DNA from 4 places in the Streptomyces sp. NBC_01288 genome. Region 2 is predicted to be linked to each of the others. Evidence: riboswitches for the same ligand, from Rfam matches in the RefSeq annotation. Region 2 holds a riboswitch; each other region holds the start of a gene.
The links. A riboswitch is a leader RNA that binds a small molecule or an ion and turns the genes downstream of it on or off. The one in region 2 is predicted to bind cyclic di-AMP.
Positions count from the first base shown of each region.

Region 1: another riboswitch for cyclic di-AMP. It lies ahead of OG194_RS01700 (C40 family peptidase); the one in region 2 lies ahead of OG194_RS24675 (M23 family metallopeptidase).
Region 3: another riboswitch for cyclic di-AMP. It lies ahead of OG194_RS06195 (M23 family metallopeptidase); the one in region 2 lies ahead of OG194_RS24675 (M23 family metallopeptidase).
Region 4: another riboswitch for cyclic di-AMP. It lies ahead of OG194_RS11660 (M23 family metallopeptidase); the one in region 2 lies ahead of OG194_RS24675 (M23 family metallopeptidase).

Region 1 is NZ_CP108427.1:357,289-364,865, forward strand. Features, by position in the region: gene OG194_RS01695 (DUF1996 domain-containing protein) at 90-2,171, opposite strand; cyclic di-AMP (ydaO/yuaA leader) riboswitch at 2,531-2,705, shown strand; gene OG194_RS01700 (C40 family peptidase) at 2,714-4,369, shown strand; gene OG194_RS01705 (hypothetical protein) at 4,567-5,025, shown strand; gene OG194_RS01710 (endonuclease/exonuclease/phosphatase family protein) at 5,027-5,875, opposite strand; gene OG194_RS01715 (GtrA family protein) at 6,067-6,600, shown strand; gene OG194_RS01720 (hypothetical protein) at 6,656-7,192, shown strand; gene gndA (NADP-dependent phosphogluconate dehydrogenase) at 7,337-7,577, shown strand, end outside.
Region 2 is NZ_CP108427.1:5,490,466-5,498,042, reverse strand. Features, by position in the region: gene OG194_RS24685 (PrsW family intramembrane metalloprotease) at 1-188, shown strand, start outside; gene OG194_RS24680 (aldo/keto reductase) at 201-1,145, opposite strand; gene OG194_RS24675 (M23 family metallopeptidase) at 1,207-2,217, opposite strand; cyclic di-AMP (ydaO/yuaA leader) riboswitch at 2,229-2,386, opposite strand; gene OG194_RS24670 (PP2C family protein-serine/threonine phosphatase) at 2,620-3,777, opposite strand; tRNA gene OG194_RS24665 (tRNA-Met) at 3,906-3,979, opposite strand; gene OG194_RS24660 (alginate lyase family protein) at 4,032-5,255, opposite strand; gene OG194_RS24655 (dihydrofolate reductase family protein) at 5,426-6,556, opposite strand; gene OG194_RS24650 (MarR family winged helix-turn-helix transcriptional regulator) at 6,650-7,147, shown strand; gene OG194_RS24645 (GTP cyclohydrolase II) at 7,298-7,577, shown strand, end outside.
Region 3 is NZ_CP108427.1:1,388,842-1,396,418, reverse strand. Features, by position in the region: gene OG194_RS06220 (aspartate aminotransferase family protein) at 1-1,265, shown strand, start outside; gene OG194_RS06215 (helix-turn-helix domain-containing protein) at 1,348-1,980, shown strand; gene OG194_RS06210 (DUF6126 family protein) at 1,977-2,102, shown strand; gene OG194_RS06205 (tyrosine-protein phosphatase) at 2,121-2,918, opposite strand; gene OG194_RS06200 (alpha-galactosidase) at 3,089-5,161, shown strand; cyclic di-AMP (ydaO/yuaA leader) riboswitch at 5,465-5,627, shown strand; gene OG194_RS06195 (M23 family metallopeptidase) at 5,632-6,579, shown strand; gene OG194_RS06190 (SGNH/GDSL hydrolase family protein) at 6,768-7,553, shown strand.
Region 4 is NZ_CP108427.1:2,720,467-2,728,043, reverse strand. Features, by position in the region: gene OG194_RS11675 (DNA gyrase/topoisomerase IV subunit A) at 1-328, opposite strand, end outside; gene OG194_RS11670 (M16 family metallopeptidase) at 656-2,011, shown strand; gene OG194_RS11665 (M16 family metallopeptidase) at 2,008-3,396, shown strand; cyclic di-AMP (ydaO/yuaA leader) riboswitch at 3,611-3,770, shown strand; gene OG194_RS11660 (M23 family metallopeptidase) at 3,784-4,539, shown strand; gene OG194_RS11655 (GntR family transcriptional regulator) at 4,728-5,432, shown strand; gene OG194_RS11650 (HPr family phosphocarrier protein) at 5,594-5,875, opposite strand; gene OG194_RS11645 (bifunctional acetate--CoA ligase family protein/GNAT family N-acetyltransferase) at 6,065-7,577, shown strand, end outside.

The sequences.
Region 1 (7,577 bases), 5.1 Mb from region 2:
CGGAGCGCTGAATGCGTGACGGCCCGGCCACCCCCAAGTGAGGGCGGCCGGGCCGTCGTTGTCACAGACGTGCACCTGGGTGCGCTGTGTCAGCGTGTACTGCGCTTGCCTCGGTACAGCACGACGAATCCGGCGACGAGCAGCAGCGCTCCGGCCACCGCGGGCCACAGATTCGCGCCGGTCTCCGCCAGCCCGCCCTGCGCCTGCGGCTGGTTCGGGCCTACGGCCGCGTAGCTCTCCCCGCCGGAGGACGAGGCGGGCGGTGTCGTCACGGCGCTGCCGACCTCGCCGCCGGAGCCGTTGTCCGAACTCCCCTGCGTCTCGCTCGACTTGGACCCTTCGGTCTTCGTGTCTGCCTTGGGGACCGAGACAGCCGTCGTCAGATCACCGGGGTCGGTGGTCTGGGTGTCGGTGGGCTCGGGGGCGTTGGTCTCGGTGTCCGGGGCGCTAGTCGCGGGGTCCGCGGTGGGCTCGTCACCGTTGCCGCCGTTGTCACCGTTCCCGGCATTGCCGCCGTTACCGCCATTGCCCTCGTTGCCGCCGTTCCCGGCGGGCTCGTCGGACGCGGTGGCCGTGGGCGCCGCCGTAGCGGTGTCGGTGGCCGACGGGGACTCCTGCGGCTCGCCGGAACCCCCACCGTTCCCGGAGCCGCCACCCGAACCGGAGCCGTCACCGGAGCCGGAGCCGTCGCCCGAGCCTCCGGGGTCGTCGTTCGTGCCGGCGCCGCACTTCTTGCCGTCGTTGATGCAGCTGACCATGTCCTTCATCAGGCCCTCGTCGAAGACGTTGATGAAGTCGCCGTGGTCGGTGACGGGCTTGTGCTGCTGCTCGGGGAAGGAGTCGACCGCGAACAGCGGGGTCGTCTTGCCGCCGTCCTGGAGGCTCGGCGCGTCCACGTCGTAGACGATCCGCTGCACCAGCTGCGGGATGGCCTCGAAGCCCGTCGGGCAGGAGCCGTCGGCGGCCTCGAAGGCCACGTGGGTGCGGTGGTTGGCGCTGTCGATGTTGCGACCGTCCCAGCAGCTCTGGAACTTGAAGGTGCGCACCACGTCACTGCCCGCGGGACACAGCGGGTACTTGTCCTTGAGCTGCCGGTCCTCGAAACCGGTGCAGCTCCAGGAGGCGTTGGCGTTGGCCGGGCCGTTCACGAAGGCCTTGGCGTCGCCGGTGATGATGCGCAGGAGGCGCGGCATCGCGACGACCTTGCTCTTCGGGTTCCCCACGAACGTCAGCGTGGCCGCCTTCGCGGTGACGATCTGACCGGAGTTGCCCTCGGTGCCGCCGCCGGGCTTGTCCGCGTCCCGCTCCTGCTTGCCGTTCTGGAGCCGCAACACGGGCCAGTAGTACGTGGACTTGTCGCCCGGGTTCTCACAACTCGTGTCGGCCTTCGCCAGGTCGTCGTCGCTCGCGAAGGCGTTGTTCGACTGGTTGCCGATGTAGTCGTGGAAGTGGTGGGCTCCGTTGGTGACTCCGGGCGCGACGATCACGTTGTCCGAGTTGAACAGGCCGTTCTCGTTCACGCCACATGCGGTGACGAACGTGCCGCGGGAGGCGTCGCCCTGGTCCTGCGGGGTGTTCACGTTGGGCTGCACGGAGGTGATGTCCGCGTAGTCCGAGGCGACGGGCCCGTTCGTGGACTGCTGGTTCCCCTGCTCGCCCTGGCCGTCACCCTGCTGCTGGTCCTGGCCGGTCGGGTCGGCGCTACCGCTCTGGTCACCCCCGCTGCCGTTCTCGTCGCCGTTCGTGGGGGCGATCAGCGTGCAGCCGGCGAGCGCGTCGAGACCCTCGGGGCGGTCCCCGACCCGGTCGATGGCGTCGTCGATCCGCCCGATCGTCGCGGCCCGCTTCTCCTTCAACGGATTCATGATCGCGTTGTCGGCGAAGGAGGCGTCCTGGCGTATGGACTCCGTCGAGTCCTTCAGTTTCTGGTAGGCCTCGGTTATCTGCTGGTCCAGAAGCGCGAGTTGGGCGTCGACCTCGGTCTTCGCCTCGTCGGGGACCGACGTCAACTGGGTGCCGATGTCCGGGCAGTCGATCGTCGCGCCACTCGATGCCGCGTCGGGAGACCCTTGCTGGGACGAGTCACCGCCCCAACCGCCTTCGGACGCCGACGCGTAGACGTTCGCCGCCACCAGTCCTCCGCCGCCCAGCATCAGGGCGACTGCTGCCATCGTCGCGCGTCGTGCGCCCGTTGGGCGTCTGCGCGTGTTGCGTGCCAAGGAAGTTGCTCCTACACGTATCGGTCGGCCCGGATCGTCCCGGCATGGAAATCCCCCGTTCCAATACGGAGCGGGACGCCAGTGTGTTCAACCGTCCCAAAAATTCATAGCGACCTCATATGGATCACCCGACTCGGCGGACCCATGAGCCCTCGATCGAACCCTCGACGCATCCAGCCGAAGTATCTGAGCGAGGTAAAGGTCACAAAAACGTATCGGACATATCGCGCTTCAACCTTCACACGAGGCACACACGTTGGCTAAGTTGACGCTCAGACCGTACGACCTACTCCGGCGATCAGCGCCGGGCCGCACGGTTTGCGCCGAGTCCGGTGTGTCGCTCGCGACAGCCGGAGCCGGGGACCCAACCGAACTTGGGGTGAATCGACCCGACCGCCCGCTTGGGCAAGGGTCGTAGGGCAATCCTTCCGTGATCGGCCGCCCGAACCCGACAGCTAACCCGGTAGGCGCGATACGGAAGGAGCACGTCTGCCATGCCGGCAGAACGAAGTACGCGCACCGGAGGCAGTGGCCCCACCGTGGACGACCGACCCAGCCGTGACGAAGTCCAGCGGCGGATCAACTCCCTTTACGACAGGGCCGAGACGGCCACCGGAAACTACAACGCCACACGCAAGATGTCCGGCGGTCCGCGCAAGCGTGTCGAACCCCGCCCCAGCGCGTCGCGTACTTCCGACCCCGCCCAAGACGCCGTCACTCGGCAGTTGTTCGACCGCGCTCGCGCCCAGATGGGCCCGACCGTACCGGCGAAACTGCCGCCCGGCAGGACTCCCGCCCGCTCGGCGGCACCCAGGCCCGAGCGGTCCGAACGACGCCCCGAGCCCGAAGGCGGCGGCCGCGCGCTTGAGGCGCAGCCCAGCCGCGCCGTGGCCGAACTGACCGCGGGGACCGGCGCACCGGAGCCCGTCACCCCTCAACTCGCCGCGCCCATCGCAGAGTTGACGGCCGGACCGATCGCCGCGCTGCCGCCTGCCGCGCCGCAGGCACCCCAGTCGCCTCAGATCGCCGCGCCGCAGGCACCCCGGTCGCCTCAGATGCCGTACATGCAGCAGATGGCTCAGATGCCGCAGCCGACGGTCCTCGACCTGCCGCCCGTGCCCTCCATCGAGGTGGCGCCCATGCCCTCCGTGGAGGCACAGCAGTTCGCCGTCGCGGCCGCCCCGGCACCGGCCTTCGACCCGCTCACGGCGGACCTGGAGCTGCTCCCTTACATCGCGGCTCCGCGCACCGAATCCGCCCCGGCTGGTGCTACCTGGCCGCCCGCGGAGACCAACTGGCCCACCCCGGAGGCGACTTGGTCGACCGGGTCGATGCCCATGGTCCCCGAACAGCAGATGTGGTCGACGGGCCAGATGCCCATCGCGCCCGAGCAACAGGCCTGGTCCACGGGGCAGATGCCCGTCCTGCCCCAGCAACAGGCTTGGTCGACGGGCCAGATGCCGATCGTGGCCGAGCAACAGACCTGGGCCACCGGTCAGATGCCGATCGTCCCCGAGCAACAGGCCTGGTCCACCGGCCAGATGCCTCCGGTGACCGAGCAGCGGACCTCGTACCCCACGCCGGAACCGGACTGGCGCCCGCCGCAGCAGGAGTGGCAGCCGGCACCGCCCGCCGCCGAGGTCTCCTTCGCCGCGGCCCCGGCCATCGCTCCCGAGTTCACCCTGCCCACGGCTCCGACGATGGCCCCGGAGATCATTCTTCCCCCGGCCCCGACCATCAGCCCGGCGCCCGCCGCGGCCGTACCCGCCGCGCCGCAGGACCCCACCACGCTCAGCAAGACCAGCACCGCGCTCGCCTTCGCCCGCGCCCAGATCGGCAGGCCCTGCCTGTGGGGCGCGGCGGGACCGGACGCGTACGACTGCTCCAGCCTCACCCAGGCCGCCTGGAAGGCCGCGGGCGTCCTCCTCCCTCGTACCGCCCAGGAACAGTCGGGTGCCGGCGCCCTCGTCCCGCTCACGGACATCCGCCCCGGCGACCTGATCTTCTTCTACGACAGCATCGATCACGTCGGCCTCTACACCGGCAACGGCCTGATGATCCACGCGCCGAGTCCGGGTACGCCGATACGCGAGGAGTCGATCTTCTACGCCGGTGCCGCCGCCATCCGGGGCGCCGTACGGCCCGCCTGATCCGATCGGGGCCGGGCATTTCCCGGCCCCTACCGCACACCTCACGACACTCCCGGCCAACCGTGTCGTAGACCCGTACGAGTGGTGCATCCTGGGACACGGTCGTAGCGTCGACAGAGACACGACGACCGCGCCCCGGCAGGCGGGCCCACCGCTGGTGCGGGGCGACGAGGACGAAGAGGCGGCCGGGAGCGGACATGTACAAACACACCATGGTCGGAATCGTCACGCTCTGTGCCGCAGCCCTGCTCGGGCCGGCCGTCGGCACCTCGTCGGCGGCGCCGACCACGGTCCCGGTGACCGCCCACCGACAGCTACAGGACCCCGTGCTCGTCGACTGCCTGTGGCATCCCCAGGTGCGCCCCACCGACTTCATGCTCGCGTGCGGCGACGGCAACAGCCGCCTCACGTCGCTGCGTTGGACGTCCTGGAACAGCGACTCCGCGACGGCCACGGGCGTCAACGTGGTGAACGACTGCAAGCCCTACTGCGCGGTGGGCAAGTTCCACTCGTTCGCGGTCACCGTCCGGCTGGACACTCCGCAGACCTGGAAGCGGCACCCGCAGGCGCGGCAGTACACGGAGATCACCCTGACGTACCCGGGCGCGAGGCCGGACAAGTTCCAGCACACCGTGACCTACCCCCTCTGGAACTGACTCAGAGCGCCAACTCCACCACCAACGGCCGGTGATCCGAGATCGCCGTCCTTGGCGCGTGCGCTGCCCCTACGGCGTCCGCGCCGAGCCCCGTCGCCAGGATGTGGTCGAGTTGCACGAGCGGGCGGTGCGACGGAAAGGTCGCCCGCCGCGCCGAACTCCGCCAGCCACGCGGCGCGGTCGCGTTCAGGGTGAGCCGGGGAAGGGCGCCGAAGAGGTTGAAGTCGCCCATCAGCACCCGGGGTTGGGGCAGATCGGCGATCCAGCGGCGCACGGTGCGCAGTTGCCCAATGTTCCACCCCGGCACGAACGAGAGATGGACGGCCACGACGGTGAACGGGCCGTGCGGTCCTTCCAGTACGGCGGCCAGGGCGGCCCGGGACTGATCCCGCGCCAGCACCGGAAACGCCTGCCCGGCCACCCGCAACGGCATCCCGAAGGGCGCCGCCGGGAGCCGTAGGGCCCGCCACTCGCGGACCGGGAGCCGGGAGAGCAACGCCAGTCCGTGCGAAGGGACTTCGGGCTGCCGCTGCCCCTCGGGGCCGTAGACGCGCATCCCGGGTTCGGTCGGGTCGGAGACCCAGCCCCGGCCGGGCACGGAACGGCAGTGCAGCGCCGTCGCGTATCTCCAGTCGCGTGCACCCATCGCGTCGGCGGCGACCGCCGCCTGATCGACACCGCCCGACCGTTCCTGGAGACAGTCGATCTCCTGGAGTGCCACCACGTCGGCGTCCAGGGACGCGACGGCTTCGGCGAGGGGCGCCGAGGGATCGCCGGGGGCAACGGGGTTCGGGCGGCCGTCCGGCAGGATCTGCCGACCGTGCAGCACGTTGAACGTCGCGCATCTCACCAGTAACTCACCCATGGTCAGGCCGCATTGTACGGAGGTCGCCTGCGGGAGGGGCTCCCCTGGTTCCTCCCGTTCCTCCGTCGCGAAAATGTACTTGCGTAACTCAATCAATCCGCTATAGTTGAGTAAGTCAAGCAATCCTACGCGGCCGCATCACCGCGGCGTAGCGTACGGAGCGGATGGAGACCGCCATGGACGACGCGCCCCGGACCCCGGCCGCTCCCGGTCCGCTCGCCTCCTTCGCCCGGTTCGTGGCACTGGGCGGCGGTGTCGGGCTCCTCTCCAGCGGCGCCGTGGCCCTGTTGGCGGAGCAGCTGCCCTGGGCGCTGGCGAACGCGCTGATCACCGTCGTCTCCACCCTCCTGTGCACGGAACTCCATGCCCGTTTCACCTTCGGCTCGGGCCGGCCCGCCGGATGGCGTCGGCACTGGCAGTCGGCGGGCTCGGCCGCGGCGGCCTACGGGGTGACCTGCGCCGCGATGTTCGTCCTGCATCTGGTGCAGTCGTCGCCGGGGATGCCGACCGAGCAGATCGTCTACCTCAGCGCTTCAGGGCTTGCCGGCCTCGCCCGGTTCCTCCTGCTGCGCCTGTACGTCTTCGCCACCGGTAGTGGCCAGGCGGCCATGAACGGCTCGCGGCAACTCCAGCGCCTTCAGGGCATGTTGGAGGCTCCGGCTACCGTAGGCACGTTGCAGCGGCGGCAGTTCGCGCTCGCTCCAAACTGAACGTCCCCCGGTGATCGGCTAGGCTGATCGTTTCCAATTCACAGGCGGCGGGGGCATGTTCACCAAGCGATTGATAGTGGGCGGACTGACAGCACTTCTGATCGGAGCGCTCAGCGCATGCGGGGGCGGAAGCGACGACAGCACGCGATCCGCGTCCGGCGTCGGGCAGGGCAGTTCGAGCACCCCGCAGAAGTCCCGGCCCACCCCTGACACCGTGACCGGCCTCCGCGACTCGGTCCGGCACCTCGCCAGACAGACGGCGAAGGGCACCCGGCCGCACACCGTCACCAAGTGCACGCCCGCCACCAAAAAGGTCCAGCACAAGTCCAGTTCCGGATCGGGCTCCAAGAAGAAGACCCGCACCTGGTACACCACGGAGCAGTACCGGAAGTGCTCGAAGGTGCGCAGCGGCACCGAGACGTACACCCGGGTCGTCCGCGCGGAGCGGTGGTGCGTGAGCCTCGACGACGTCGGCGGCAACACCGCGAAGGACGACGTCTGGTACCAGGTCACGCGTGCCGCCTACGACGAGGCACGCACGGCGGACGAGCACGCGCGCGTGGAGTTCACTCCGACCGGTTCGGGCTGCTGAGAGCCAGGTCCGACGACGCGGTCCCGGAAGGAATTACGAATCGGGGGCCCGTACTTCGAGTGATTTCGCGATCACAGACGTACCTGCGGTCATGGGCGCCCAGCGCCGACCCGCCACGTCACCGACTCGGAGAACAGGCACCCCATGAACGCATCCGCACCGCACGACCCCGCCGCCGACGGAACCGCCCAGATCGGCGTCACCGGCCTCGGCGTGATGGGCCGCAACCTCGCACGCAACTTCGCCCGCAACGGCTACACGGTCGCCGTCCACAACCGATCGCCGCACCGCACCCATGAGTTGATGAAGGAGTACGGCGACGAGGGCGCCTTCGTCCCGGCCGAGACGGCCCAGGAGTTCGTGGCCGCGCTCGAAAAGCCCCGCC
Region 2 (7,577 bases):
CCGGCGCCGATTTCGTCGTACGGGAAAGGGAGCTGCTGCACGAGCTGTGGCTGCGCCGGGAGGTGGCGCGGCCCGCGCTGGACTACGCGGCGCGCCGGACGGCGCCACCGGTACCGGTGGTGGTGCCGCCGTGGCCGCCGGTGTACGGGTCGTACGGGTCTCCCCTGTACAACCCGTACCGGTCATAGTTCCGAGGACATTTACGCCGACGCCTGCGTGAGGCGGGTGATCTCCGCCTCCGTCAGCTCCAGTTCGGCCACGCCCAGCAGTGCGGGGAGCTGCTCCACCGACCGGGCCGACGCGATCGGGGCCGCGACCGTGGGCTGGGCCGCGAGCCAGGCGAGGGCCACCGTGGCGACCGGGGCGTCGTGGGCCTGGGCGACCTCGTCGAGGGCGGTGAGGACGTTCAGGCCGCGCTCCGATTCGAGGTACTGGGCCGCGCGCCCGGCCCGCGGGCTGTCGACCGTCGTACCGGGGCGGTACTTGCCGGTGAGGAAGCCGGCGGCCAGCGCGAAGTACGGGACCGCGGCCAGGCCCTCCCGCGCGGCGAGCTCGCTCAGCTCACCCTCGTAGGTGTCGCGCGAGACCAGGTTGTAGTGCGGCTGGAGGGCGACATAGCGGGCGAGGCCCTCGCGGTCGGAGAGGTCGAGGGAGGCCCGGAGCCGCGCCGGGGTGATGTTGGACGCGGCGATGTGCCGCACCTTTCCCGCCTTCACCAGCTCGTCGAGCGCGCCGATGATCTCCTCGACCGGCACCTCGACCTGGTCGAAGTGGGTGTAGTAGAGGTCGATGTGGTCGGTGTCGAGGCGGCGCAGGGAGGCGTCCGCGGCGGCCTTGATGTTGGCGGCGCTCAGGCCCGGGAAGTCGGGGTGCTGGCTGACCTTGGTGGCGATGACGACGTCGGAGCGGTTGCCGCGGGCCTTGACCCACTTGCCGATGATGGTCTCGGACTCGCCGCCCTGGTTGCCCGGCGCGAACGCCGAGTACGAGTCGGCGGTGTCGACGAAGTTGCCGCCCGCGGCCGCGTAGGCGTCGAGCACGGCGAAGGAGGTCGCCTCGTCGGCGGTCCAGCCGAAGACGTTGCCGCCGAGGGAGAGCGGGAAGACCTCAAGGTCGGACCGGCCCAGCTTGCGAAGAGAAGTCATGACCCACTTCAACAGCCGGACCGGAACCGGATATTCCAGCCCTTTAGAGCCCTTAGAGCCCTTAGGGGTTGAGGCCCTTGCTGCGCAGCCAGGGCGCCGGGTCGCTCGCGGTGGCGGCGCCGTTGATGTGCACCTCCAGGTGGAGGTGCGGCCCGGTCACGTTGCCGGTCGCGCCCACGCGGCCGATGACCTCACCGGTGGAGACCTTCTGCCCGACGCTCACGTTGATCGAGGACTGGTGGCAGAACCACAGCTCGGTGCCGTCGTCGAGGGTGAGGATCGTGCGGTACCCGTACGACCCGGCCCAGCCCGCCTCGGTGACCGTGCCGCTGTGGATGGCCTTGATCAGCGTGCCGGTGGGAGCGGCGAAGTCGAGACCCGTGTGGTACCCGGAGGACCACATCGAGCCGGCCTGTCCGAAGGTGCCGGTGATCGTGTACGAGCCGACCGGCAGCGTGTACTGCTTGGCCAGCGCGGCGAGCTTCGCGGCCTCGGCCTTCTTCTTGGCGGCGGCCTCCGCGGCCTTCTTCGCGTCGGCGGCCTTCTTCGCGGCGTCCTTCTCGGCCTTGGCGGCGGCGTCGTCGACCTGCTTGGCGACGGCGGCCTCGACGGCGGCCTTCGACTTGCCGTCGACCTGCACCTGCTGCGACTCGGCCTGCGCCATGATCCGGTTGCGCAGCAGCTCGCCCGCGTCCGAGGCACCCTTGGCGGTCTCGGTGGTGGTCACGCCGACGCTGCTGAGCGCGGTCGCGGAACCCTTGGGGGTACTGCTGGACGAGTCGTCCAACAGATGACCCACGGAGGGCAGGTCGGGTATGGAGATCGATACCGGCGGCTTGCCGGTGTTGGCGCTGGCCATGCCGCCCGCGCTGACGGCGGCTATGACACCGACGCCCAGGACGGTGGAGCTGCGGGCGAATCCTCCGCCACCACGCTGCTTGGCGACACGGTGCTTGCCGCGGTTGGGAGCAACGGTCTCCGCGCTGGGATTCCACTCCTCCCAGGGGCCCTCGTCGGGGCGGTAACCGCCGTAGACGACAGGGGCTTCTGGGGCAGCCTGGTTGGACGCCACGTGGGCGTGCTCCTTTCCTTCCTTCTCGCCTACCGGGTTAGCTGACGGGTTCGGAGCAGGAAGGTCTCCTACGCGCGTAAACCGGCCGCGTTTCCACGGCAGTTGACGAGCGATTCACCCCAAGGTGGTGGTTCCCCGGTTCCCTTTCAGGATTCGGCGCGTGCGCACGGAGCCATCTCTAGTGACGGCTGGGACGACCGCGCTGCGTTATCGAACGTTAATAGACACGGGCGCCCGTTTCCAAGCTGTTCGGCTTGATCATTAACCTTTCCTTGCTGGACGAAGGGCCCACCACCGGCGAAAAACGGGCGAGTTGGCCAAGTCTCAGAATTCCCACAGGTATTGACGGCATGTCAGTTGTTATGCGGAGGGCTCCCACCCGGTCACCCGCCGTGACAACGGTCATGGATGCCGTACGGCGATCATCGCCATGTCGTCCGTCATCCAGCCCCCGGAGTACCGGCGCACCTCCTTGGCGAGGATGCCGAGCAACGCCTCGGGGGTGCGGAAGGTCCGGCCGGCCAGCCGCGCCCCGGGGTCGTAGAAGACACCGCGGGAGTCGCGCGCCTCGGACAGCCCGTCGGTGTGCACGAGGAGGGTGGCCCCGCCCGGGAACGCGAACTCTTCAGCACGGTCGGGCCAGACCCCCAACTCCCCCATTCCCAGGGGCAGTGCGGGCTCCTGGACCTGCAACGTACGGACGGTGCCGTCCTCGTGCAGGAGCAGCGGCGGCGGATGGCCGCGGTCGACGATCCGTACGACGCCGTCGCCGTGCGGGAGTTCGGCGAGGACGGCCGTGGTGAACCCCTCGAACGCGTCGAGCCCGTCGCGCCGGGTGCCCTCGCGCGCCAGCGCCCGCTCCAGCCGCTGCGCGACCGCCTCCAGGGTCGCCTCCTGCTCGGCGGCCTCCCGGAACGCCCCGATGACCACGGCGACGGCGGCGACCGCGCCCATGCCCTTGCCGCGCACGTCGCCGACGACCAGCCGTACGCCGTGCGGGGTGTCCTGCACCGCGTACAGGTCGCCGCCGATGAACGCGCCCTCCTGCGCCGCCTCGTACCGTGCCGCGATCGCGAACCCGCCGATGCGATCGGCCGGTTCGGGCAGGACGGCGCGCTGGGCGGCCTCGGCGATCTCGCGCGCGGAGGCGAGCTGTTCGCTGCTGCGGCGGACCAGGAGGTTGATCAGGACGGCGAGGACGGCGACCGTCGCCACGGTGACCACCTCGGTGACCGCGTCGGTGTCGAGGACGATGCCGAGCCTGATGTGGATCACCAGCACGACGGCTACGGCCGCCAGACCGGTGAGGACGGTGCCGCGCCGGGAGTAGAGCGGGGCGGCGACCAGCGGGGCGGCGGTGAAGAGCGGGGCCGCCGTGAATTCGGACGGGGTGAAGTAGTCGTAGAGCGCGGCGGCGATCAGCAGCAGGACGGGGAGGCGGCGGACGACGGCGCGGGCGTACGAGATCCGCCGGCCCTCGCCCTCGGGGCGGGGGGACGGACTGTCGCCGAGGCCCGGGTCGGGCGTGGGATCGCCGGGGAGGCGCCCGCCGGCTCGCACGTACGGACCCTCCTCCTCCACACGTCCAGTTTTTCCCGGTGGGGGGAGTGCGGCGAGCGGGGTGGGCCGACAGGGGGAGAAACACCAAGGGCCGGAACCCATTTCTGGATTCCGGCCCTTGGCCGTAGTAGCGGGGACAGGATTTGAACCTGCGACCTCTGGGTTATGAGCCCAGCGAGCTACCGAGCTGCTCCACCCCGCGCCGTTGTGATTGCAACTATACGCCATCCGCGGGGTCCGATGTCACACAGGTTTCAGTCGGCGGTGTTCCCGGCGTGCGTGAGGGTCTCCCAGGAGACGAAGAGGTCGTCGCTGCCGGCCGGGCGGGTGGACTCGGCGAGCTTGTGCGCGGCGGGCACCTTCACGCCGAGCCGGCCCTCCAGGTGGTTGACGGCGACCTCCAGGTCGGGCCCCATGTTCCGGTCGACCTTGCCGCCGCACAGCCAGGCGGGCGCGGGCTCGCCGAGCTGGTAGCGGGCGTGGAATTCGAGGGCCGCCTTGAGCCGGTCCTTGACCCCGTCGTAGAGGTCGACGCCCTGGTGCCAGGCGGTCTCGGCGATGTGCGCGGTCGCGGCCAGCGAGTACCCGACGTGCTTGAAGTTGCGGCAGGTCTCCTGGGCGAGGCCGTCCTTGAAGGTCGTCTGCTTGAACCAGTATGTCGTCAGCTTCTGCGGCGTGGTGAGCTTCGAGCCCACCGGGGTGAGCGGCACCCTGCCGTCCTTGGCGAGGTAGAAGTAGGCGGGCACGCGGTCGCGGAAGCGCTTGACGGCGGCGTCGAACGCCTTGTGGTCGTCGAGGAAGACGGCGATGCCGATCGCCGCGTCCGTCATCGCGAGGTCCCAGTTGCCGTTGTAGTCCGGCAGGTCCTTGGTGACTTCCGGCTCGTAGGCGGTACGCAGCATCGTCCCGAACCGCTTGACCCGGTCCGCCGGCCATCCGGCGCCGGGCGCGTACCGCACGATCTCCGCCGCCCGCGCCCAGGTCGAACCGGCCCACGCGGTCTGGAGCCCGGCGTCGTCGGAGGTGTGCTCCTTCATCTTCGCCGACCAGTCGTCCATGATCTCCCGCGCCTTGAGCGCGTGATGCTGCTTGCCGGTGATGCTGAACAGCAACGCCTGCGTGTACGCCGCGATCGCGTCCTCGCGCTCCTCGACACAGCCGTGCGCGGCCTTGCCGTTCCAGGGGCAGTCGACGTCCGCGGACGGCTTCGCCGTGTACTTGTACGACCCGTACTTGCTGTCCCGCATCCCGAAGTACGCCTTCAGCCAGGGCTGTTTGCCGGCGGTGACGTTCTTGCGCACGGCGTCCAGCTGGCCCTTGCTGACGAGGACTCCGGGGTGGGTGAACGCGGCGTCCGCGGGAAGCGCCCGGGCCATGGTCCGCGTGCCGGTGTCCGCCGTTCCGCACGAGGCGAGCAGTCCTACGGCTACGGACGCGCCCAGCAAGGTGATGGCGTGCCGCCGGCCCACTGACCTCATGTGTCCTACCTCCGCGTTGTCCTCCGCACCGGTTCTTTGTGAGCGTGACGTGGGAGGCGGTGGGGCGCAGGATTTGATGGGCCGGTCGGGGAGCCGGGGGGGTGGGGGGCCTGAAAAAGTGTGTCACTTTCGGCGAAAGTGACACACTTTTCCGGAGAGGGTGTCCCGGGTCAGCCGAGCAGATGCCCGTTCGGCGCCTTCGCTCGCTTCTCGTACTCCGGGAGTACGACCACGGTCACCCCCCGCGCTGCCAACATCCCGCTCCCGTCGGCCCCCGCGACGAACGTGTCGGGCTCGCGCCAAGCGGTCACCACCCGCCGTACGCCCGCGTCGAGGATGAGGCGGGCGCAGGGCTTGGGGCGGGAGGCGCGGTGGGTGCAGGGTTCGAGGCTGGTGTAGACGGTGGCCGTGGGGAGGCGGGGGTCGGCCGGGTCCAGCTTGGCCAGGGCCGCCTCCTCCGCGTGGACCACCGGGTCGCCCGCCTCGCGGGAGTGGCCCCGGGACAACTCCGTGCCGTCCTCCGCCACCACCACCGCGCCGACGCTGAACGCCGTCTCCGAGGGCGGGCAGTCTGCGGCCAGGTCGCAGGCGAGGGCGAGCCAGTGGTGGTCGGCGGCGGAGGGGAGGTCGCCGGTGCCGGGGGCGGTGGGTTCGTAGCGCATGAGGACCACGTCCTCGATGGGGCGGGTCTCCAACAGGCGCAGGCGGCCGGACTGGTAGGTGCCCGGGCCGAACAGGCGGGGGGCCTTGTCGTCGCCCACGAACAGGGGGGACAGGACCAGGTGGAGTTCGTCGGCCAGGCCCTGTTGGAGGAGTTGGGTGTGGATCGTGCCGCCGCCCTCGACCATCAGGCGGTCAACTCCCCTTACCGCGTGCAGGTGTTCAAGAAGGGCGCGCCAGTCGAGGTCGGGGCCGAGGGCCACGACGTCCGCCGCCAGGCCCCGTTCGCGTGCTCGCTCCGCGCCCTTGTCCGTCGTACAGACCAGCTTTTCGCCGCCCGTGTGCCAGAAGTTGGCCGTCGGGTCCAGGTCGCCGGAGGCGGTGACCGTGACCTTGAGTGGATACTCCGGCTTGCCTGCGGCTACGCGACTCGCCCTGCGCTCAGGGGAGTTGACCAGGAGACGGGGGTTGTCCGCGCGGATCGTGCCGGCGCCGATGAGGATCGCGTCGACCGATGCCCGGACCTCGTCGACACGGTCGAAGTCGGCCGGGCTGGAGAGGAGCAGCCGGTCGGGGCCGGTGTCGTCGAGGTAGCCGTCGAGGGAGACGGCGGCGGACAGCAGGACGTACGGGTGGGGCATCGACGCGCTCCCGGGTCATTGCTCGTGGGGATGGCGGGGCTGGGTGGAACGGCGGGGCTTGGTTCAAGTTTGAAACAAACCTACACTGGGGGCATGACGACTCGCTGGCTCACCGCCGAGGAGCAGCGCGCCTGGCGCGCGTACATCGCCGCGACGCACCTCCTGGAGGACGCGATCGACCGGCAGCTCCAGCAGGAGGCCGGCATGCCCCACCTGTACTACTCCATCCTCGCCAACCTCTCCGAGGTGCCGGACCGCCGGCTGCGGATGACCGACCTCGCCGAGAAGTCGAAGATCACCCGGAGCCGGCTGACGTACGCGGTGACCCGGCTGGAGAAGGACGGTCTGGTGCGGCGGGAAGGGTGTCCGTCGGACAAGCGGGGCAGCACCGCGGTCCTGACCGACGAGGGGATGGCCGTGCTGGAGCGTACGGCGCCGGGGCATGTCGAGACCGTACGGGCCGCGATCTTCGATCACCTCACGCCGGAGCAGGTGCGGCAGATGGAGGAGATCAGCGCCGGGATCGTGCGGGCGCTGGAGGAGCCGAAGGACGTTCCGTGGCGCCGCCGCTCCACTCCTTCGTGCTCGTGAGTCTTCCGGCGTTCGTTCGTGACCCGTCCCACAATTCTGTTGCTTCAAATTTCAAGCATGAGGTAGTGTCCGTCATCGTGGATGTGCTTCAAAACTGAAGCACTCACCGAGGCACATCCGCGTACCTGCCGCCGGACCACGGAGACCCGCATGCCCGACTTCCCCGCCGCCACCCCGCGTGCCCGCGTCCGGGTACCGCTGCGCTTCCAGGACGGCTACGGCGTCGACGCCGAACTCGTCACCTTCCACGGCCTGACCGACGGCCAGGAACACGTGGCGGTCGTCCTCGGCGATCCCGCCCCCGGTACGACCCCGCTGGTCCGGCTGCACTCCGAGTGCCTCACCGGCGATGTCTTCGGCTCCGCCCGCTGCGACTGCGGGCCCCAGCTGCGCGAGGCCGTCGAGCGCATCGCCGAGCGCGGCGGTGTCC
Region 3 (7,577 bases), 4.1 Mb from region 2:
AGGTCTACGAGCGGGGCGAGGGCGCCTACTTCTGGGACGTCGACGGCAACGACTACCTCGACATGCTCGCCGGATTCGGGGTGATGGGCCTGGGCCGCCACCACCCCGTCGTCCGCAAGGCGGTGCACGACGTCCTCGACGCCCAGCTCGCCGACCTCACCCGCTTCGACTGTCAGCCGCTGCCCGGCCTCCTCGCCGAGCAACTCCTCACCCACAGCCCGCACTTGGACCGAGTGTTCTTCGGCAACAGCGGTACGGAGGCGGTCGAGACCGCGCTCAAGTTCGCCCGGTACGCCACCGGGAAACCGCGTGTCCTGTACTGCGACCACGCCTTCCACGGCCTGACCACCGGCTCGCTCTCCGTCAACGGCGAGGACGGATTCCGGGACGGCTTCGCCCCGCTGCTGCCGGACACGGCCGTACCGCTCGGCGATCTCGACGCCCTGGCACGGGAGTTGAAGAAGGGCGACGTCGCCGCCCTCGTCGTCGAACCGATCCAGGGCAAGGGCGTCCACGAGGCCCCGCCCGGCTATCTGCGCGCCGCGCAGGAACTCCTGCACCAGCACAAGGCGTTGCTCATCGCCGATGAAGTGCAGACCGGTCTCGGCCGGACCGGTGACTTCTACGCCTACCAGCACGAGGAAGGCGTAGAACCGGACTTGGTGTGCGTGGCCAAGGCGTTGTCCGGCGGGTATGTGCCGGTCGGCGCGACCCTCGGCAAGGACTGGATCTTCAAGAAGGTCTACTCGTCCATGGACCGCGTGCTGGTCCACTCGGCGAGCTTCGGGTCCAACGCGCAGGCCATGGCGGCGGGGCTCGCGGTGCTGTCGGTGATGGAGAACGAGCAGATCGTCGCCAACGCCCGTGCCACCGGGGACCAGTTGAGGACCCGGCTCGCCGCGCTGGTCGACAAGTACGAGCTGCTCGCCGATGTGCGCGGCCGGGGTCTGATGATCGGCATCGAGTTCGGCAGGCCCAAGTCGCTGAAGCTGCGCGGTCGTTGGACCATGCTTCAGGCCGCGCGCAAGGGCTTGTTCGCGCAGATGGTGGTCGTACCGCTGCTCCAGCGGCACCGGATCCTCACCCAGGTCTCCGGCGACCATCTGGAGGTCATCAAGCTCATCCCGCCGCTGATCATCGGCGAGCGTGAGGTGGACCGGTTCGTGGACGCGTTCACCGCCGTGATGGACGACGCGCACAGCGGTGGCGGGCTGATGTGGGACTTCAGCAAGACGCTCGTGAAGCAGGCGGTGGCCAACCGGTAGGGGGGCTTGCCGGGCGCCACGGGTTTTTGCCTCTGAGGCAAGAGATTTGCCTCGGGGGCAAGCCTGCGGCTGAATGGAGAGCATGAGTTCTCCCGAGACCGAGCCGGAACCGTCGGCCGGGCCTGTCGAAGACCTGCCGGCCACCGTCGCACCGCAACTCCGCGCCCTGCGCCGCCGCGCCTCCCTCACCCTGGAGGTCGCCGCCCGCTCGGCCGGACTCTCGCCCGCCCATCTCTCCCGTCTGGAGACCGGGCAGCGCCAGCCCTCGCTGCCGATGCTGCTCGCGCTGGCCCGCATCTACGGTACGACAGTCTCGGATCTGCTCGGCGAGACGGTCACCGACCGGGACGCCGTGGTCCGCGCCGCCCACATGGAACCGACCCGGGCCGGCGGCTGGACCTACTGGCAGGCAGGCGCCCCCGGCCGCGGGATGCAGTCGCTGCGCGTGCGCATCCCGCACGGCTCCCAGGGCGACATCGTGCGCGTGCACCCCGGCGAGGAGTGGCTGTACGTCCTCAAGGGACGGCTGCGCCTGCGCCTGGGCGACACCGCGCACCTCCTCGCCCCGGGCGACAGCGCGCATTTCGACTCGCTCACCCCGCACCGCCTCGCCGCCGCCGACGAGGACGGCGTCGAGGTCCTGTTCGTCCACACCCTGCTCCAGAGCCCCACGGCCACCCTGTGCCTGGGCCCGATCACCGGAGAGACGCCATGAGCGGCAACAACATCGAGGACAAGTTCCCCCGCGCCCTGTGGGTGCGGCTCATCATCTACATCGCCGTCGGACACGTCTTCGCGGCCTTCATCTACCTGCTGTTCTCCGTGGGCGCCAAGTAGCCCATCGCGGCCGCGAGTTCAGTCCAGGAGTCGCTCGCGCAGCCGCTCCCGGATCTCCGGGGTGATCCCGAGCCCCTGCTCCAGATAGGCGTCCACACTGCCCCAGGTCTCCTCGACGGTCTCGAATGCGGCCGTCAGATACTCGGCGCGGGCGTCGAAGAGGGGGCTGAGGAGCTCCATCACCTCGGGGGAGTAGGCCGAGGCGGAGGAGCCGCTGCGGCGCACCTTGTAGCGGCGGTGCTTCGCGTTCGACTCCAGGTAGTCGGTCACGATCGCCTCGCGCTCCACGCCCAGGGCGAGCAGCGTCACGGCTATCGAGAGGCCCGCGCGGTCCTTGCCCGCCGCGCAGTGCATCAGCGCGGGAACACTGTCCTCCGCGAGCCCGTGCAGCACCTGGGAGTGCTCAGCGGTGCGCTCCGTGACGATCGTGCGGTACGAGGCGATCATCCGGTTCGCGCCCTTGTCGCCGCCGAGGATCCCGCGCAGTTGGTCTATCTCGCCGTCGCGGACCATCTTCCAGAACTCGGAACCGTCCGCCGGGTCCGACAGCGGCAGATTCACATTGCGCACGCCGGGCAGCTCGACGTCGGGGCCCTCCAGTTTCTGGTCCGACGCGTTGCGGAAGTCGAAGATCGTGTGCAGGCCCAGCGAGTCGAGGAACGCGGAGTCCTCCTCGGTCGCGTGCGCGAGGTGACCGCTGCGGAACAGCACCCCGTGCCGCACCCGCCGTCCGTCCACCGTCGGAAGTCCGCCCACGTCCCGGAAATTGCGCACTCCGGACAACTCCGGCTCGGTCGACGGAATCTGCTGCGTCACGAGGACTCCTCCCACTCGGCCCGACGACGCGGCTCACCGGCGGGCACGCTTCCGACGATACGACATCGATTCCACAGGCCATGAGTTGTCCACAGACGTTGCCTCGCAGGCCCCGGGCCATTGATGATGTTGCTGCTTGAGTGGACTTGTTCGAATCTGTGAGGGGCTTGATGCTGGAGATCGCCGAGAACGGCCGTACGTGGGTGCTCACGGGCCCCACGAGCAGCTACGCCGTCCATCTCACCGAGGACGACGAACTGCTCCACCTGCACTGGGGCCCCGCGATCGCACTCGCCGACGCCGAGGAGCTCGCCGCGCGCCCGCTGCCCGCCGGCTCCTCCTTCGAGTCCCCGCTCGACGGCCGCGAGGAGTACCCCGTAGAGGGCGGCCCCCGCTTCGCACGCCCCGCCCTGTCCGTGCGCACGCCCGAGCGCCGGGGCACGGAATGGACCTTCGAGCGGTACGACACCGAGGGCGACGAACTGCGGCTCCGCTTCCGGGACACCGGCCTCGCGATCACGCTGCACTACCGGACGCGCGGCGACGTCGTGGAGCGCTGGACGAGTCTCGACAACGACGGGGACGAGGCACAGGAGCTGCTGCGCGCCGACTCCGCCGTGTGGACGCTGCCCGAGCGGGAGGGGTGGCGGCTGTCGCAGCTGCACGGGCGGTGGGCCGCCGAGTCCCGGTTGGTGCGGTCCGACCTCACCTACGGTGAGAAGGTCATCGGCAGCCGGCGCGGCCACACCGGGCACCAGCACCTGCCCTGGGTCGCGCTCGACACCGACGCGACCGAGGAGCGCGGCGAGGTCTACGGCTGCGCCCTCGGCTGGTCGGGGTCCTGGCGGATCGCCGTGGCCCAACTCCCGGACGCGCGCGTGCAGATCGGCGGCGGCGCCGGGTACGACGACTCCGGACTGCTGCTCCTGGCGCCGGGGGAGTCCTTCACGACCCCCGTCTTCGCCGGGCTGTGGAGCGACGCGGGCTTCGGCGGCGCCAGCCGCACCTGGCACGACTACCAGCGGACGTACGTCATCCCGGACGCGGACCAGGACCGGCCGGTGCTCTACAACTCCTGGGAGGCCACCCAGTTCGACATCTCCGAGGAGCAGCAGGAGACGCTCGCGCAGCGCGCGGCGGCGCTCGGGGTCGAGCTGTTCGTGGTCGACGACGGTTGGTTCGGCGCCCGCACCAGCGACCGTGCCGGGCTCGGCGACTGGACCCCCAACCCGGACCGCTTCCCCGCCGGCCTCAAGCCGCTCGCCGACCGCGTCCACGCGCACGGCATGCAGTTCGGCATCTGGGTCGAGCCCGAGATGGTCAACCCGGACAGCGACCTGTACCGCGCGCACCCCGACTGGGTGCAGTACCAAGAGGGGCGAAAGCGGACGGAGTTCCGCAATCAGCTCGTCCTCAACCTGGCCCGCGAGGACGTCCAGGAGTACCTCTGGGAGCGGCTCGACGGGCTGCTCTCCAGCGCCCCGATCGACTACGTGAAGTGGGACTTCAACCGCTGCTTCACTGATGCCGGATGGCCCGGTGACACCTATCCGCAGCGCCTCTGGGTCGACCATGTGCGCGCCCTGTACTCCCTGTTCGACCGGTTGCGGGCGGCCCACCCGGGCGTGGCCTTCGAGTCCTGCTCGGGCGGCGGCGGCCGGATCGACCTCGGCGTCATGAGCCGTACGGACCAGGTGTGGACCTCGGACAACACCGACCCGCTCGACCGGCTCGCCATCCAGCACGGCTTCAGCCAGATCCACCCCGCGCGCGTGATGGCCGCCTGGGTCACCGACAGCCCGAACATCCAGCTCAACGGCCGGGTCAGCAGCCTGCGTTTCCGGTTCGTGAGCGCCATGGCAGGGGTGCTCGGGGTGGGCGGCGACCTCTCGGAGTGGACCGAGGAGGAACTCGCCGAGGCCCGCCAGTGGGTCGACCTCTACAAGGAGATCCGGCCGCTCGTGCAGCACGGCGACCTCCACCGGCTGCGCCCGCCGAGCGGCGGACTCAGCGCCGTGCAGTACGTCGACGGCGACGAGACCGTCGTCCTCGCCCTGCTCCAGGCGCAGCACTACGGCGAGCCCCTGCCGGCGCTCCGGCTGCGCGGGCTCGACCCGACAGCGTCGTACGAATGCCTCGAAACGGGCGAAGTCCACCGAGGGGCCGTCCTGTTGCACCACGGGCTGCGGACCGGGCTGCGCGGTGACCTTGATGCGACGGTTATCCGCCTGCGTCGCATCTGATCCCTCTGTCCCAATTGCAGCCTTCGTTCCAACTCGCTCTGGAATAAAGGAACCTGAGAGTTGTGTACGTGAGCAGCGTCATATTCGTGACCGTGCGTCGTTCGTCATGTTCACGTAATTGACGTGCTTTTACAGGGGGATTGAGGGGTTGAGTCCGGTGGGAATTCACGGAGGGTGACGGTGAATTCCCGCAGGGAAACACAAGAAACGCAAATCCGTGGAACCTCCTGCTTGTCCCTTTGCGTCTTCCTCGCTTACGTTCGCCACCAATCCGGACGGACGCCCAATCCTGCCGCCGACCGGACTCCGCACACACCCACCCGTATGCGGCAGGAGCGGGGGACCCACAGGTAAGACGCCTGTTCCGGTCTCCGGAACGGGCTTGGGGTTTAGCCGCGACCAGTGCGCGGCCGGGCATCTCCAGCCCGCACCCGACAGCTCACCTCGCAGGCGCCGGAGAGGAATTCGTCATGCCCGCGAAGGGTAAGCACCGCCGCCCGAAGTCCCAGCGACTCACCCGCTCGATGGCCGTAGCCGGAACCGGCGGCGCCGCACTCGCCCTTCCGCTCATGGGAGCCACCGGCGCCCATGCCGCGACCACGACTTCCGCTCCGGAAAAGGCGGTTCAGTCCGTTCCGGCGACCGAGAAGACGGTTACGGAGAAGGCGGCCGCGAAGACCGTCTCGAAGTCCTCGGGCGTCAAGACGTATTCGGTGCGGTCGGGCGACTGGCTCGCGAAGATCGCCGAGGAGCAGGACGTCACCGGCGGCTGGAAGAAGCTCTACCAGGACAACCGCGAGGCCATCGGCGGCGACCCGTCGCTGATCCACCCGGGCCTGAAGCTGACCCTCGGCAAGAAGGCCGCGACGAGCGGCACGGACACCGGTACGTCGTCCAAGTCGTCCGGTACCACGTCTTCTTCGTCCTCGTCCTCGTCGTCCTCCTCTTCCTCGGAGAAGAGCAGCTCGGCCGCGCAGAGCGACGACAGCACGAGCACCAGCACCTCCACCGGCTACACCCTCCCCGTGACCGGCGGCACCATCGGCACCGGCTATCACGTCGCGGGCAGCATGTGGTCCAGCGGCTATCACACCGGCGTCGACTTCGTCGTCCCGACCGGCACCACCGTCAAGGCGGTCGCCGCGGGCACGGTCGTCTCGGCGGCCTACGACGGCGCCTACGGCAACGAGGTCGTCATCCGGCACGCGGACGGCGAGTACTCGCAGTACGCCCACATGTCGCAGCTGTCGGTCTCGGCCGGCCAGACCGTGACCGAGGGCCAGCAGATAGGTCTCTCCGGCGCGACCGGCAACGTGACCGGCCCGCACCTGCACTTCGAGATCCGGACCACGCCGTACTACGGCTCGGACGTGGACCCGGTCGCCTACCTCCGCTCGCACGGCGTCACCGTCGGCTGACGCCGGAGCCAGGAGCAGAGCAGTTCCGGGGTCAACGCCCCTGATCGGAGGGTTATTCCGACTTTGGACAACCCTTTACGAGTGGCTTATCTCACCGCCCGTCAACCCCAAAATACGATCGCGTAGGTCACACCTCAGGGTGAATTATGGTTGCCGTGGCTAACGATTCGAAGAGTGACAACAGAGCAGTGATCGGGTCGTACGTGGCGGTGGGGGACAGCTTCACCGAGGGCGTCGGCGATCCAGGGCCCGACGGGGCGATGGTCGGCTGGGCCGACCGGTTCGCGGTACTGCTCGCGGACCGGCGGCCCGAGGGCGACTTCGAGTACACCAATCTGGCCGTGCGCGGGAAACTGCTCGACCAGATCGTGGAGGACCAGCTCACCCGGGCCAAGGAGATCCGGCCCGACCTGGTCTCCCTGGCCGCGGGCGGCAACGACATCATCCGTCCGGGCACCGACCCCGACGAGGTCGCCGAGCGCTTCGAACGCGCGGTCGCCGACCTCACCGCCGCCGTCGGCACCGTCATGGTGACGACCGGCTTCGACACCCGTGGCGTGCCCGTGCTCAAGCATCTGCGCGGCAAGATCGCCACCTACAACGGACATGTAAGGGCCATCGCCGACCGCTACGGCTGCCCGGTGCTCGACCTCTGGTCCCTGAAGACGGTCCAGGACCGTCGGGCCTGGGACGGCGACCGGCTCCACCTCTCTCCCGAGGGACACACGCGCGTGGCGCTCCGCGCGGGCCAGGTCCTCGGCGTCGAGGTCCCGGCCGACCCGGACCAGCCCTGGCCCCCGCTGCCGCCGCGCGGCACGCTCGACATCCGGCGCGACGACGTGCACTGGGCGCGCGAGTACCTGGTGCCGTGGATCGGACGCCGGCTGCGGGGCGAGTCCTCCGGGGACCATGTCGAGGCGAAGGGCGCGCTGTCGCCGGACGCCATCAAGATGCGGATCGAGCGGGTGGCCTGACGGGGCGACACGGCAACAGGCTGC
Region 4 (7,577 bases), 2.8 Mb from region 2:
GCATGGAGAAGGGCTGGGCCATGCGCACCAGGGCGTCGTAGATCGACGCGTCCCCGTGCGGGTGCAGCTTGCCCATCACTTCACCGACGACACGCGCGCACTTCACGTAGCCGCGGTCGGGGCGCAGGCCCATCTCGTCCATCTGGTAGACGATCCGTCGGTGGACCGGCTTCAGGCCGTCCCGGGCGTCCGGCAGGGCTCGGGAGTAGATGACCGAGTACGCGTACTCAAGGTAGGAGCCCTGCATCTCGTCGACGACGTCGATGTCGAGGATCCGCTCCTCGAACGAGTCGTCGGGCGGCGGGGTCTTCGTGCTGCGGCGGGCCATCGCTGCCGGCTCCTCTTTTCTGGTCGCTCGCCTGGGGGTCGCTCCCCTTCGGCTCACTCATGCTGAAGCGTGAACGGGGTCTTGACGTGAACCATTGTGGACCGCGGCACTGACAACGCGGACCAGGACCCGGCGTTGCCCGCTCGGGTCCGTCGCCGGCGGCTGCCGTGTGAGTCCACGTGTGCGACTGCCCGCAGGCTACGCGATCTCGCTCTCGGCGTACGTCCGCCGGGAACTTCGCCGACGGTCCGCACGCTTGCATACAGTGGCGGGACGAGCAGGATTTCTGCGGTTCCAGCCAGATAATCCGCGATCGAAGGGACGTACATGCCCATGGGTCACACGGCCACCGCCGAGGCAGGGTCCGGCGGTCTGACAGCGACCGAACACCGCTTGGCCAACGGTCTGCGCGTGGTCCTCTCCGAGGACCACCTGACCCCGGTCGCGGCGGTGTGCCTCTGGTACGACGTCGGTTCCCGCCACGAGGTCAAGGGACGCACCGGCCTGGCTCACCTCTTCGAGCACCTGATGTTCCAGGGCTCCGGACAGGTGAAGGGCAACGGACACTTCGAACTGGTGCAGGGCGCGGGCGGTTCGCTCAACGGCACCACCAGCTTCGAGCGCACGAACTACTTCGAGACCATGCCCACCCACCAGTTGGAGCTCGCGCTCTGGCTGGAGGCGGACCGCATGGGTTCCCTGCTGGCCGCCCTGGACGAGGAGTCCATGGAGAACCAGCGGGACGTCGTCAAGAACGAGCGCCGCCAGCGCTACGACAACGTGCCCTACGGGACAGCGTTCGAGAAGCTGACCGCCCTCGCCTACCCGGAGGGTCACCCCTACCACCACACGCCCATCGGCTCGATGGCGGACCTGGACGCGGCCACCCTGGAGGACGCGCGCGCGTTCTTCCGCACCTACTACGCGCCCAACAACGCGGTCCTGTCCGTGGTCGGCGACATCGACCCCGAGCAGACGCTCGCCTGGATCGAGAAGTACTTCGGGTCCATCGCGTCGCACGACGGCAAGCCCGAGCCCCGCGACGGCACGCTGCCCGAGGTGATCGGCGGTCAACTGCGCGAGGTCGTCGAGGAGGAGGTCCCGGCCCGCGCCCTGATGTGCGCCTACCGCCTGCCGAACGACGGCACGCGCGCGTCCGACGCGGCCGACCTCGCCCTCACCATCCTGGGCGGCGGCGAGTCCTCGCTCCTCTACAACCGCCTTGTACGGCGCGACCGTACGGCCGTCGCGGCCGGCTTCGGTCTGCTGCGGCTGGCCGGGGCGCCCTCCCTGGGGTGGCTGGACGTCAAGACGTCCGGGGACGTCGAGGTGCCGGTCATCGAGGCCGCCATCGACGAGGAGCTCGCCCGGTTCGCCGAGGAGGGCCCCACCGCTGAGGAAATGGAGCGCGCCCAGGCCCAGTTGGAGCGCGAGTGGCTGGACCGGCTCGGCACGGTCGCGGGCCGCGCCGACGAACTGTGCCGGTACGCCGTCCTGTTCGGCGACCCGCAGCTCGCCCTGACCGCCGTGCAGCGTGTCCTGGACGTGACGGCGGAGGAGGTGCAGGAGGTCGCCAAGGCCCGTCTGCGCCCCGACAACCGCGCGGTGCTCGTCTACGAGCCGATCGCGGACGAGGATGACGAAGCAGAGGCCGGCGACGAGAACGAGGAGGCGGCCAAGTGACCGAGCTCGCCACGATGGAATTCCACCCGCAGCCCCAGGCCGGCGAAGCCAGGCCGTGGGCCTTCCCGGCCCCGGAGCGCGGGACGCTCGGCAACGGCCTGACCGTGCTGCGCTGCCACCGCCCCGGCCAGCAGGTCGTCGCCGTCGAGGTGCTCCTGGACGCGCCCCTGGACGCCGAACCGGCGGGCCTGGACGGTGTCGCCACGATCACCGCGCGGGCCTTCTCCGAGGGCACCGACAAGCACTCCGCCGAGGAGTTCGCCGCCGAGCTGGAGCGCTCCGGCGCCACCCTCGACGCGCACGCCGACCACCCCGGGCTGCGCCTGAGCCTGGAGGTCCCGGCGTCGCGCCTGGCCAAGGGACTCGGCCTGCTCTCCGACGCGCTCAGGGCGCCCGCGTTCGCGGACAGCGAGGTCGAGCGGCTGGTCCGCAACCGCCTCGACGAGATTCCGCACGAGACGGCCAACCCGTCCCGCCGCGCGGCCAAGGAGCTCTCCAAGGAGCTGTTCCCGGCGACCTCGCGCATGTCGCGTCCGCGCCAGGGCACCGAGGAGACCGTCCAGAAGATCGACTCCGGGGCCGTACGCGCCTTCTACGACCGGCACGTCCGCCCCGCGACGGCCACCGCCGTGGTCGTCGGCGACCTCACCGGCATCGACCTGGACGCGCTCCTGGCCGACACTCTGGGTTCGTGGACGGGTTCCGCCGCGCAGCCGCGTCCCGTGCCGCCGGTGACCGCCGACGACACCGGGCGCGTCGTGATCGTGCACCGTCCCGGCGCCGTCCAGACGCAGCTGCTCATCGGCCGCGTCGGCGCCGACCGGCACGACCGCGTGTGGCCCGCGCAGGTGCTCGGCACGTACTGCCTCGGCGGCACCCTCACCTCCCGCCTGGACCGCGTCCTGCGGGAGGAGAAGGGCTACACCTACGGTGTGCGGGCGTTCGGCCAGGTGCTGCGTTCGGCACCCGACGGCACGGGCGCATCGATGCTCGCCATCAGCGGCTCCGTCGACACCCCGAACACCGGTCCGGCGCTGGACGACCTGTGGACGGTGCTCCGCAAATTGGCCGAGGGCGGACTCACCGACGCCGAGCGGGACATCGCCGTACAGAACCTCGTCGGGGTGGCGCCGCTCAAGTACGAGACCGCCGCGGCCGTCGCGAGCACGCTGGCCGACCAGGTCGAGCAGCACCTGCCCGACGACTACCAGGCGACGCTGTACCAGCAGCTCGCCGCGACCGGCACCGTGGAGGCCACCGCGGCGGTCGTGAACGCCTTCCCGGTGGACCGTCTGGTGACGATCCTGGTCGGCGACGCGGAGCAGATCAAGGAGCCCGTGGAGGCTCTCGGTATCGGCGAAGTGACCGTCGTCCCGGCCGAGTAGACGACCCGTAGCGAGCCGAACAGCGGCACGCGCGCGTGGGGGCCCTGGTGACTGAAGAGTCACCAGGGCCCCCTATTGTCCGAATTGGGGGAGAGGTTGCCTGTCTGCGCTGTGGCATGTGCAACAAAACCCGTGATCCGTTTGGGGATTGAAAGTGGCCCCGCTTAGCGTCGGTCCGGCTGTCCGTCAGGCACCGCGCCGCACTCGCGGCACCGGACAGTCATCGCCGAGTCCCCGTACGGCGCGAGCCAGGGGAGCCGGGGACCCACGTCCCTGGGGTGAATCGGACGCCCGCGCGCGGAGCGAGGGGGTCCGTAGGAGACCTTCCTGCTCCGAACCCGTCAGCTAACCCGGTAGGCGAGAAGGAAGGAAAGGACCACCCACTTCATGGCGTTCACCCGCGCCACCGGGAAGCACCGTCGCCCGAGCCGGACCCACCGCACCACCGTTCGCGTCGCGAGTGTCGCGGCCCTCACCACCACCGGCGTCGTCGGCACCCTCGCGAGCGCCCCCGCGTTCGCAGCGGAGCCCGCCGTGGAGCAGACCGGCCTCACCCCCGTCATCGCCATGGGCGACGCCGTCGCCGAGAAGATCGACGCCCAGGCCGCCGCCCAGCAGCAGGCCGCGGCCGAGCAGGCCGCCAAGGAAGAGGCCCGAGCCAAGGCCGCCGCACTGGCCAAGGCGGAGCGCGCGGCCGAGGTACGCGCCGCCCGCGCCGCCGAGCGCAAGAAGCTCAACACCTTCGTCGCACCGGTCACCGGCTCGTATGTCTCCACCGGCTACAAGACCGGCGGTTCCCTCTGGTCCTCCGGTGCCCACACCGGCATCGACTTCCACGCCTCGACCGGCACCTCCGTGCACGCGGTCGGCTCCGGCACCGTCGTCGAGGCCGGCTGGGGCGGCTCGTACGGCAATCAAGTGGTGATCAAGATGGCCGACGGCATGTACACCATGTACGGCCACCTGTCGTCCATCGGTGTCTCCGTCGGCCAGACGGTCACCCCGGGCGAGCAGATCGGCCTCTCCGGGGCGACCGGCAACGTCACCGGACCGCACCTCCACTTCGAGGCCCGCACGACCGCCGAGTACGGCTCCGACGTCGACCCCGTCGCCTACCTCCGCAAGCACGGTGTGAACGTCTGACGACGCACCGCCGCACTTCCCGAAGCCCTGGCCCGCCCGGCCGGGGCTTTCGGTGTTTCCGGAGCCCTCCTGTCCAAAAAATATCCATGGATTCCGGTCCGCCATCGGAAATTCCCGCTCATTGCAATAGAGTCACGGAACACACGTCAATCGTCGACGTTTCACGGGGATTAAGGCGGAGGTCGGACATGCGTATTCCGGCGCACTCGGTATGCACGGCGATCCGGGACGACATCGTCGCCGGTGTCTACGAGCGCGGCAGCCGGCTCACGGAGGAACTCCTCGCGCGCCGGTACGGGGTCTCGCGCGTCCCCGTCCGGGAGGCCCTGCGCACGCTGGAGGCCGAGGGGTTCGTGGTGACCCGGCGGCACGCGGGCGCGTGCGTCGCGGAACCGACCGAGCAGGAGGCCGCCGACCTGCTGGAGATGCGGATGCTGCTGGAGCCGCTCGGCGCCTCACGGGCCGCCCAGCGCCGCACCGAGGCCCACCTCAAGGTGCTGCGCGGCCTCGTCAGGCTGGGTCAGGAGCGCGCCAGGCGGGGCAACAGCGAGGATCTGCGCTCCCTGGGCAGTTGGTTCCACGAGACGCTGGCACAGGCCTCCGGGAGCCCCGCGCTGACCTCGATGCTGACCCAGCTGCGCCACAAGATCGCCTGGATGTACGCGGTGGACGCCCCGGCCAACCCCGTCGAGTCCTGGGCCGAGCACGGGGCCATCGTGGACGCCGTGGCCCGCGGCGACGGCGAGCGCGCCCGGGCGATCACCGCCCTGCACACCGAGCGCGCGGGCACCGCGCACCGGCTGCGCTTTCCCGGCGGGGCGAACGGCGCGAACGGCACGGAACGTGTGAGGACTTCGCAACCTCCCGTAAACATGTCGGGTCTGCGGCATTAACACGGGCGCCGTATACAAAGAGAGGCTAATTCGCGGGGGATTATTTATGCTGCCCGCAAGTGGAATTGCGAAGGGCTCGCCCGGTAATTCGGACGAGCCCTTCGAGGTTGCGGTACATCGTTTTTGGACGAAAAGCACCGCACCTAGCAATTGCGGGATGTTCAGACGGTCTCGGGGAGTTCCTCAAGACCTTCCGCGACCAGCTTCGCCAGTCGGTCGAGGGCCGCGTCCGCGCCCTCGGCGTCCGACGCGAGGACGATCTCCTCGCCGCCCTGGGCGCCCAGGCCCAGAACCGCGAGCATGGAGGCCGCGTTGACGGGGTTGCCGTCGGCCTTGGCGATCGTCACGGGGATACCCGAGGCCGTGGTGGCCCGGACGAAGATGGAGGCGGGGCGGGCGTGAAGGCCCTCCGCCCAGCCGACGTTGACGCGGCGCTCAGCCATGTGATGCTGCCCTTCAGAGTCTCAGGGTTGTCTAGACCAGTTTCCCACACGCGAAGCGAGCCCGGACCGGTCCCGTGGACCGTCCGGAGCGAGTCGTCGGACCGCGGCCTCGGCCCGACTTCTCCTCGCTGCTTTTCACCCACAGACTGCCTCGCGCCGTTGTCAGACGCGAGCCGTACGCTGGGCCCCATGCAGCAGACCTCGTCGGACCGGCACGAGTACCCCGCCCACTGGGAAGCCGACGTGGTGCTGCGCGACGGGGGTACCGCGCGCGTCAGGCCCATCACCGTCGACGACGCCGATCGCCTGGTCAGCTTCTACGAGCAGGTCTCCGACGAGTCGAAGTACTACCGCTTCTTCGCGCCGTATCCGCGCCTGTCCGCCAAGGATGTCCACCGCTTCACGCACCACGACTTTGTGGACCGGGTGGGACTCGCGGCCACCGTCGGCGGCGAGTTCATCGCCACCGTACGCTATGACCGCATTAGTGCCGACGGGCGTGCCGCCACCGCCCCGGCAGACGAGGCCGAGGTCGCCTTCCTGGTGCAGGACGCGCACCAGGGGAGGGGCGTCGCCTCCGCCCTCCTGGAGCACATCGCGGCCGTCGCCCGGGAGCGCGGCATCCGGCGCTTCGCCGCCGAGGTGCTGCCCGCCAACAACAAGATGATCAAGGTGTTCACAGACGCGGGCTACACCCAGAAGCGCAGCTTCGAGGACGGCGTCGTACGCCTGGAGTTTGACCTCGAACCCACCGACAGGTCCCTCGCCGTGCAGCGCGCGCGGGAGCAGCGCGCCGAAGCGCGGTCCGTACGGCGGCTGTTGGTGCCCGGCTCGGTCGCCGTCGTCGGTGTGGGCCGTACCCCCGGAGGGGTGGGCCGCAGCGTTCTCGACAACATCAGGGACGCCGGGTTCACCGGTGGCCTGTACGCCGTGAACAAGGCGTTCCCCGAGGAGCGGAAGGACCTCGACGGGGTGCCGGCGTACCGCTCGGTGCGCGACATCGAAGGCCCCGTGGACCTGGCTGTCGTCGCCGTTCCGGTCGAGCACGTCCCCGAAGTCGTCACCGAGTGCGGCGAACACGGGGTGCAGGGGCTCGTCGTGGTCACCGCCGGGTACGCCGAGAGCGGCCCCGAGGGACGCGAGCGCCAGCGTGAACTCGTGCGCCACGCGCGCACGTACGGCATGCGCATCATCGGGCCGAACGCCTTCGGGGTCATCAACACCGCAGCCGACGTACGGCTGAACGCGTCCCTCGCCCCCGAGATGCCGCGCCCCGGACGCATCGGGCTGTTCGCCCAGTCCGGTGCCATCGGCATCGCCCTGCTGTCCCGCCTGCACCGGCGCGGCGGCGGGGTCACCGGAGTCACCGGAGTCTCCACGTTCGTGTCGTCCGGCAACCGCGCGGACGTGTCCGGCAACGACGTCCTTCAGTACTGGTACGACGATCCCGACACCGACGTCGCCCTCATGTACCTGGAGTCCATCGGCAACCCCCGCAAGTTCACCCGCCTTGCCCGGCGCACCGCGGCGGCCAAACCGCTGGTCGTCGTCCAGGGCGCCGGATCCGCCCCCCAAGGACACGCGGTCCGTGCGACGCGACTGCCGCACGCGACCGTGTCCGCGCTGCTGCGCCAGGCCGGGGTGATCCGCGTCGAGACGATCACCGAACTGGTCGACACAGGGCTGCTCCTGGCGCGCCAGC